2 regions of the Rhizobium sp. 10PS4 genome follow, and region 1 is predicted to be linked to the other one. Evidence: predicted binding sites of a transcription regulator. Region 1 holds the regulator's gene; the other holds the start of a gene.
The links. The regulator LexA, encoded in region 1, represses DNA repair genes until DNA is damaged. The targets are predictions, from matches to a motif close to TGTTCNNNNTGTGTTCNG.
Positions count from the first base shown of each region.

Region 2: a site for LexA is predicted at 3,136-3,153, ahead of RWJ89_RS28045 (ImuA family protein). Genes of this name have one in related genera too.

Region 1 is NZ_JAWDIW010000004.1:201,818-206,049, forward strand. It holds gene kdsA (3-deoxy-8-phosphooctulonate synthase) at 75-920, opposite strand; gene RWJ89_RS09050 (VOC family protein) at 917-1,813, opposite strand; gene lexA (transcriptional repressor LexA) at 2,012-2,731, shown strand; gene RWJ89_RS09060 (ComEC/Rec2 family competence protein) at 2,712-4,232, opposite strand, start outside.
Region 2 is NZ_JAWDIW010000016.1:132,310-136,541, reverse strand. It holds gene RWJ89_RS28055 (error-prone DNA polymerase) at 1-894, opposite strand, end outside; gene RWJ89_RS28050 (Y-family DNA polymerase) at 891-2,402, opposite strand; gene RWJ89_RS28045 (ImuA family protein) at 2,323-3,075, opposite strand; gene ligD (non-homologous end-joining DNA ligase) at 3,357-4,232, shown strand, end outside.

The DNA of each region.
Region 1 (4,232 bases):
ATGTCGTTGTCGCAAAACCGCTGCACACTTTTGCGCGACATGCCTATAGCACGATCATGTCAGGCTGTTGAACGTCAAGCCTTGGCGACCGCATCGAAGGCGAGCAGCTTTTCAAGCAGCCGCGGCATGTCCTTGAGATAGACCATGTTCGGGCCGTCGGAAGGTGCGTTATCGGGGTCCTGATGGGTTTCGACGAAGACACCGGCAATACCGGCAGCCACTGCGGCGCGCGCCAGCGTTTCCACGAATTCCCGCTGACCGCCGGAGGATTCGCCCTGCCCGCCCGGCTGCGCCACGGAATGGGTCGCATCGAAGATAACGGGTGCACCCATCGCCGCCATGATCGGTAGCGAACGCATGTCGGAGACCAGCGTATTGTAACCGAATGAGGCGCCGCGCTCGCACAGCAGCACGTTCGGATTGCCGCTGGCATTGAGCTTCTTCAGAACGTTCTTCATATCCCAGGGGGCGAGGAACTGGCCTTTCTTGACATTGACGACGCGGCCGGTCTTGGCGGCGGCGATGAGAAGGTCGGTCTGGCGGCAGAGGAAGGCCGGGATCTGAAGGACATCGACCACCCTTGCCACCTCCGCGCATTGCTCGGCAGTATGAACGTCGGTCAGGACGGGAAAGCCGAATTCCTTCTTGAGGTCGGCAAAGACTTCCATGCCCTTTTCGATCCCGATACCGCGTTCGGCCGAGAGCGAGGTGCGGTTCGCCTTGTCGAAGGAGCTCTTGTAGACGAGGCCGATGCCTAGCTTTCCGCAAAGCTCTTTCAGCGTGCCGGCAACCATGAAGGCGTGGTCGCGGCTCTCCATCTGGCAGGGACCGGCAATCAGCGATAGACGGCCGGTATTGGAAAAGGTGACCTGGCCTTGGCCTTCGCCGATCCTGACTTCGGAATTCGTATCAGTGCTCATCGTGTTTCCTCGAAGGCGAAGAGCGTGCCCTGCCCGGGCGCGGGCTTCACCAGAATGCGATTGTTCTTGCGCGTGTATGTCACCCCGTTAGCAGCCAAATGCGCTTCTGTCACGGCAAGATCGGCGACAGCAAAGAGGATTGCCCGGCCGCGCAGGCCGCGATCTGCGGATGAGACGGCGACGTCGAAATATGCCTCCAGCCCTTCCGGCGTCATCAGGCTGATTTTCGCATTCGATGCCGCAATATCGACGCCGAAACCGGTTTTCTCGACTGCCGATTGCGCCACGGCAAGGCTGACGAAGGCAGCGAAGGCGGCCGGCTCTGGCGTGCAAAGCGCGATCTCAACTATGCCGGTGACGCCATTGGCATGCGTCTCCAGCGCCGCGCGGTCGGCCGGTAGCGGATTGACGCGCTCGACGGTGAAAAACAGGAGATCAGGCGCGCGCAGGTCGCCGGCGAAAGCCAGCTTAAAGCCGGCAATCGTCTCGGAACCGTCCGGCATCGTCATCGGCCGGGTGAACTGCAGCATCTCGCCAGCGCTCGATCCGTTGCCGACGAAATCCTGATGATCGATGCCGGCATCCTTGCTGCCGAAAGCCAGCCCCGAGAGCCCCTCCTCGCCACAGCGGAAACGGAAGGCCTGGTTGCGGGCAGTGAAGACATTACCTTGGCGCGCAGATGCGTTGCTCTCCTCGACGTTCGCAATCCCGAGCGGCTCCAGATAGGTCTTGTCGGCAAAAAAGACGCAGGCATTCTCCGTTCCGAAGGGATGGCACGCATCGGCGGCAACGGTGAAGCCGAGCTTGCCGAGCCTCTCGCGCGCCAGATCGATGTTGACGACCGGCAGCACGACATGATCCAGCGGGTGCGGTTTGGCGGAATGCGCGTTCATGATATCCCTCCTGGAAACGGCAAGAGATGTGCGATGGCGCGTCCCTCAATGCAAGACTTCTGTGCCAATCCGGCGAATGAAAATAAAAATCTCAACGAGTTGGCGCCAAGTTTTACGGAAATTTAGCTACTTGCGGAACACATATGGAACATATAGTGTCTGTTCTGGATTTGTTTCAATCACGAGGTCACAACGTCGATGCTCACGCGCAAACAACAGGAGCTTCTCCTTTTCATTCATGAGCGCATGAAGGAATCCGGCGTTCCGCCATCTTTCGACGAAATGAAGGATGCCCTGGACCTCGCCTCCAAGTCCGGGATTCATCGCTTGATTACTGCGCTTGAGGAGCGAGGCTTCATTCGCCGCCTACCGAACCGCGCCCGCGCGATCGAGGTCATCAAGCTTCCGGAGGCCTACAGCCCCAGCATTCAGCCCCGGCGCGGCTTTTCGCCGAGCGTCATCGAGGGTAGCCTTGGCAAACTGCAGCCGGTCGCCACTCCTGCTCCCGCAAAACCCGTCGCCGACAACGGCAACTCGGTCTCGGTGCCGGTCATGGGCCGAATCGCTGCCGGTGTGCCGATCTCGGCGATCCAGAACAACACCCATGACATCGTCGTTCCGGCCGACATGCTCGGTTCCGGTGAACATTATGCGCTGGAGGTCAAGGGCGATTCGATGATCGACGCCGGCATCTTCGATGGCGACACCGTGATCATCCGCAACGGCAGCACCGCAAGTCCCGGCGACATCGTCGTTGCTCTGGTCGACGACGAAGAAGCGACACTCAAGCGCTTCCGCCGCAAGGGCGCCTCGATCGCGCTGGAAGCGGCCAACCCGGCTTACGAGACCCGGATTTTCGGGCCGGACCGCGTCAAGGTTCAGGGCAAGCTCGTCGGTCTCATTCGCCGCTATCACTGACATTGGCCAGGCCGGATTCGGTAAAACTGTTGCTGCGCCAGTCATAGGCGCGATGGCGCATCCATGGCCGCGACAATGAATCGAAGGCGGTTGCCACCTCCGGGCCGGCGTCCGTGAAGCGCAACTCGACGGATCCGGTCCTGCGCAGCGTCTCGCCGGTGAAGAGCGTTGCACCTGAGCGGCAGTTGTTGAAGCGAAGGCGCACGGACGTCACGACGATATCGGCCGCGTCGCATGCCGGGCCGAGATAGGCGGCATTGTCGATGACGGTTACCACCTGACCATTGCCAAGCCTTGATGTGCACCAGGCCTTCTTGACGCAGGAAAAGCGGTTTGCGTCACCGGCCGCTGCGGCCGTCCGCATCGCGGTCCTTGCTTCGTTCTGCTGATCGCGGGAAAGCCTGACGCGGCGGTCTTCTCCCTCAGGCGGGATAGCAGGACCATTCAGCATCTTCGGCGGATTATGCCCCGGCAGGACCAGCGCTCTCTGCCACTGGTCGAAGATGAAGTCCGGCGGTCTTTCACGGTTGGAAGCCATTGCCGCCGCCGCGACGACCGCGACGAGACTGCCATCCTCCGAAATCACCAGATCCGGCGGACGGGGACCCGGCAGAAGCAGCAGGATGAGCGTTGCGACCGCGATAATCGATGTGCCGACATGGCGCAACCGGGTGCGGAGCAGCGTCAGCAGCAGAAAGCCTGCCACGGCGACGGCGAAATACCAGGCGGGCAAGCGGCCCACGTCGATATTGCCACCCCAGCCGGACACCGTCTTTGCAACCGCGATCACCAAATCGAGGCCGAATCCGACGATCTTCCAAGCCCAAACATCCAGACCGAAAGGCATGAGCAGCATCGCCAGCAGACCTGCCGGCATGATGATGAAGGAGATGATCGGCATTGTCGCGAGGTTTGCCGGCAGGCCGTAGGCGGTCAGGCGATGAAAATGCTCGATCGAAAACAGCGCGGTTGAAAAACCGCCGATCAGCGAGGTCAGGAAGACGCCGCCGAAGAAACCGGCAACCGTAACGAACGGCCTGATGATCGGCAGCTTCAGGAAGGCGTTTTCTCGGACGCGCCGGTCCTTCCACAGCTGATAGCCCGAGACCAGCGCCAATGTCGCGGCAAAGGACATCTGGAAGCTCGGTCCCAAGACCTCGGACGGCGAAATGGCAATGATGACGAGAGCGGAGAGCGCGACATTGCGCAGGCTGATCGACGGCCGGTCGAAGAAGACCGCAATCAACATGATGGCCATCATGATGAAGGCGCGTTCGGCAGAGACCGCAAAGCCGGAGATCAGGAAATAGGCGGTGACGGCGATGAGCGCGCCGGCGGCAGCGATCTTCTTCGTCGGGTAGGCCTCAGCGATGCCGGGGAAGAGGCTGAGCAGCATCCGGAAGCCGACGAAGAAGATGCCGGCCGACAGCGCCATGTTGAGACCGGAGATGGCGATGATATGAGCCAGACCGGACTGGCGCAGCGCCTCCGTCGTCGCATC
Region 2 (4,232 bases), on a different contig from region 1:
GCGCACGACCTTCAACACATCGGGCGGCAGACCTTCGGGATAGCGATCGGGGACGCATTGCCAGACATAGTGCTCCAGCGATGCCTGGGCATCCTTGCCCGGTACGATTGCCTCCTCCGGATATTGGTAGGTGAGTTCCTCGAGCGAGAAAGTGCAGCGATGGACGATCTCCAGGGTTCGCGCCAGGGCTTGCGGGTATCGAGGAAACAATCGCTCCATTTCTTCCGGCGGCTTCAGATAGCGATCAGCGTGGCGCTCGCGCTCGAAACCGACTTCGTCGATTGTCGTGCGGGTACGAATGCAGGTAACGATGTCCTGCAACTGGCGGCGGCCTGGCTCATGGAAGAGGACATCATTGGTGACGACCGTCCGCACCTTGAACCGCGCAGCGAGATTGGAAATCTCATGCAGCCGCAGCTGGTCGTTCTGCCGGCGCCGCAGGCAGAGCGACACATAGGCCCGATTACCAAACAGCTCGGCCATTTTGCGCAGCTGGATCGCGCAGGTGTCATCCGGCAGGTCCGGCACAAGAATGCCGATCATGCCGTCATTGTATGCGACGACGTCGTCCCAGTGCAGGATACAGTTGTTCTTGCCGCCGCGCGACTTGCCGAGCGTGATGAGGCGGGTCAGCCGGGAATAGGCAGCCCGGTCGGTCGGGTAGACCAGCACCGACATGCCGTCGGCGAGATCGAGCCGGCAACCGACAACGAGGCGTAAACCGGTGGCGCGCGATGCTTCGAGTGCCCTTACAATACCGGCAAGCGAATTGCGGTCGACAACGCCGAGGGCTTCGATGCCGAGAGCCTTGGCGGTCTCGAACAGTTCCTGCGCCGAGCTCGCACCGCGCAGGAAGGAAAAATGGGTCGTGACCTGCAGCTCGGCATAGCTCATGCGAAGATCCCATGGCAGAACCAGCGGTGGCTTCCGGTTTCAGGATCGATGCCATCACCGGAGCGAAACACCCAAAGACGCTCGCCAGCCTCGTCTTCGATGACGAAATAGTCCCGCACCGCCTCCATCTCGGCGTCGCGCTGCCACCACTCGCCAAAAATCCGTTCCGGGCCGTCGGCGCGCTTGACCTTCCGGCGCTTGCCGCGCCAGGTGATCGAGACCGGCGGCCGGTCCGGCAGCAAGGCGATCGCCTCGATCAGCTCGGGACGGGCCAGCAGCCGGACAGGCCGGCGCCAATGGCTGACCCAGGTGACCTCGACCGGGTCGGCAGCAGGACTGATCCGCTGGATGCTGCGTTCGGGCACGTCGGAGGCAACCGGTGCCACCCGATACACACGCTGGCCGCGGTTGCCGTAGATATCGATCAACGGTGTCACGTCCTTCACTTCCTCCTCGACCAGCGAGGAGGATTTCTGGCGCTCCTCCAGCGGCTCGACTATGACCGCAACCAGGATGAGCTTCTCGATCCCGAAGCCGGGCTCGATCTTCTCCGTCCGGTCGCGAAACAGCTTCGTCAGCCAGGCGACATCGCGCACCGGTTTGACCGTGCCGGCGCGGATTGCCTGCCGCGTCCCGTCGACCTTCTCGACGATCAGATCCGCCCGGCGAACGCCAAGGCCGCGTTTCTGTAATTCCTCGATCAGTTGTACGACCAGACGACCGACATACTTGTTTATGGTCTCGGCAGCACCGATCGGTTCGGCAAAGGCGCGGCTCACTTCGACGAGCTCGGCGGTGCGTATCGGATCGATCGGCTCCGACAATCGGCCGAATGTCTGGTCGAGCCGCCGGCCGATTTCCGGCCCGAAGCGCAGCGTCAGCGGCGCACGCGGCGTATTGGCCAATTCGCCGATCGTCTGGAAGCCAAGCGTGCGCAGATCGCTGACGACTTTCCCGGGAAGGCGCAGCAACGATATCGGCAGTCTTTCGACGGCGCGAACAGTCTCACCTGAAGGCACGATGACCGTTTCGCGGCTGATGGCACGCGCACAGGCGTGGGCTGCACCCCAGGTATCGGCGATCGCGACACGGGGAGTGAGTTTTTTTGCCAGGAACTGATTGGCGATCTTGGTCACCATGGCGAGCTCGCCGCCCTGCAGGTGATCGGCACCCTCGGTGTCCATGACGATCCCGTCGATCCCATCGACTGCGACGATCGGGGAATAGAGCGTCAGCGCCCAAAGGGTAATGCGTTCGAGTGCTGCGGCATCCTTTGCAGGATCCGCATCGATCAGCATCAGGCCGCGAAACAGCGCCTGTGCTTTCGCCGCCGGCATACCGACATGCACCCCGGCTTTCCTGGCGGCTGCGTCGGCGGCCGACACCCAGCGCTTCGAGCCGCTCCTGGCGATCACGGCGATCGCCTGTTCAGGCGGAATAGAGGGATCGGCGCGACGAATGCGATCCGTCGGCAGATCTGGAAGATAGATCGAGACGACCCTTGTCATCGCACGCCCTCACGAGAAACTCAGCACATTCACCCGCTTTCACGCGCATCAATTCCAGCAACCATTGGGCCCTTCCGACACCCGGCACTGGCAATTCCTCCGACGGCATGACGCTCACCCGCCACCTCGTGGTCGACGCCGTCGGCTGCCCGAAATCATTCGCCTCCGTCTGTCGCCGCCAGCGTCGGACCGCGAGCGCCATTGTCCCGGTCCGTTCGGCCGCCAGCTGCAGCCGGCGCGAGCTGACCATCGGCAGGCGAACGAGTTCACCAACGACTGCGCCGAGCCCACCAAAGGACAGCCCTTCCTCCATGTTTGCCAGGACGTCTTCCTCCCGGTCGGATTCGACAAAGATCACCCGGTCGGGATGGAGGCCGACCTGGGCGAGTGCCGGAAAAAACAGGTCCGGTCGCGTCAGGCACCAGACGATCGGGCCTTTGGTGCGGGCCGCGATGCCAGCGGCACAGAGCGCCGCCGCCGCACCATCCACCGTGCCCGACCCGCCGCCGGCAAATTCGTGCAGCGCGCCATAGGCCAGACCACCTCCCGGCAGGACAGCATCGATTTCCGGCACGCCGAAGGAGAGACAGCCAGCCTTTCTGGCTGACACGCCCTCCAGCGAGGCAATGCGCTCGCGCAGATCGGAAATCACCCTTTGACGGGCAGCAGTCATCGTTCACGGCTCCCTTCAAGGTCGTGTTGGCGGCCGACATCATGTCAGACAGAATGCAGATGTTCTCTTTCTGTTCCGACGCAATTAAAGAGTCAAGCAACCGGAGGAATGGGAATATTATCCTGAACATTAGAAATCAGCAGAATACCCATGGGAATCAGCCCAATAGCGGCTGCGTATTTTTTTCCGAGCCTTTGTGAGCGCTAATCCCTTTGTGTGAATTGCGGGGACAAGTCGGTATCGTCACAGTGTCTTTAAGATTTTTCTGCTGAACTGTCGGGATGCCGAAGCCTCCGAGATCAAAACCTCTCCTTCGTGACACCGAGGCCCCGATCCGTTCCCGGCCGCGAGGCAAGCGAAATCCAGCCCAGCCACAGCTCCCTTTCGATCCCATGCCTGAGCGCGTCGAGCCTGTGCTGGCGCAATTGAAGTCCCGTCCCCCAAAGGGAAGCGAGTGGAGCTGGGAGCTGAAATGGGATGGCTATCGCCTTGCCGTCCATATCGAGCCGCAAGGGATCCGGATCCTCACCCGCGGCGGCCATGACTGGACGCATCGGTTTCCGGCGATAGAGCAGGCCGCCCGCGCGCTCGGGCCGGCGACGATGATCATCGACGGCGAGGCGGTCGTGCTCGACGAAGAGGGTCGGCCGGATTTTGGGCTGCTGCAGCAATCGCTGGGCGCATCCGGCAAACAAGCGGGCAACCGCGCCTCTAACGCCATCCTTTATGCTTTCGATCTTGTTTATCTGGACGGGCACGACCTGCGCGGTATCGAATACCGGTCCCGCCGACACCTGCTCGAGGACACGTTAGACGGCCCAAGGAATGGCCAGGTCGGCGCCATCAGGCTATCGGAAACACTTGATGGCGAACCAGCTGTCCTGCTGGAGCATATCTGCCGCCTCGGCTTGGAAGGCATCGTCGGCAAGCACCTCGACCGGCCCTATCGCTCGGGTCGGACCGGAGATTGGGTAAAGGTCAAATGCATCCAGAGCGAGGCCTTCTTCATTGTCGGTTATGAGAGGTCGGCGGCGTCGCCTGCCGGCTTCGGCTCGTTGGTGCTTGCTGCGTATTGCGATGGTGATCTCGTCCACGTCGGAAGCGTCGGCACGGGCTTCAGGCAAGCCGAGATCATAAGGTTGCGGAAGATGCTGGAC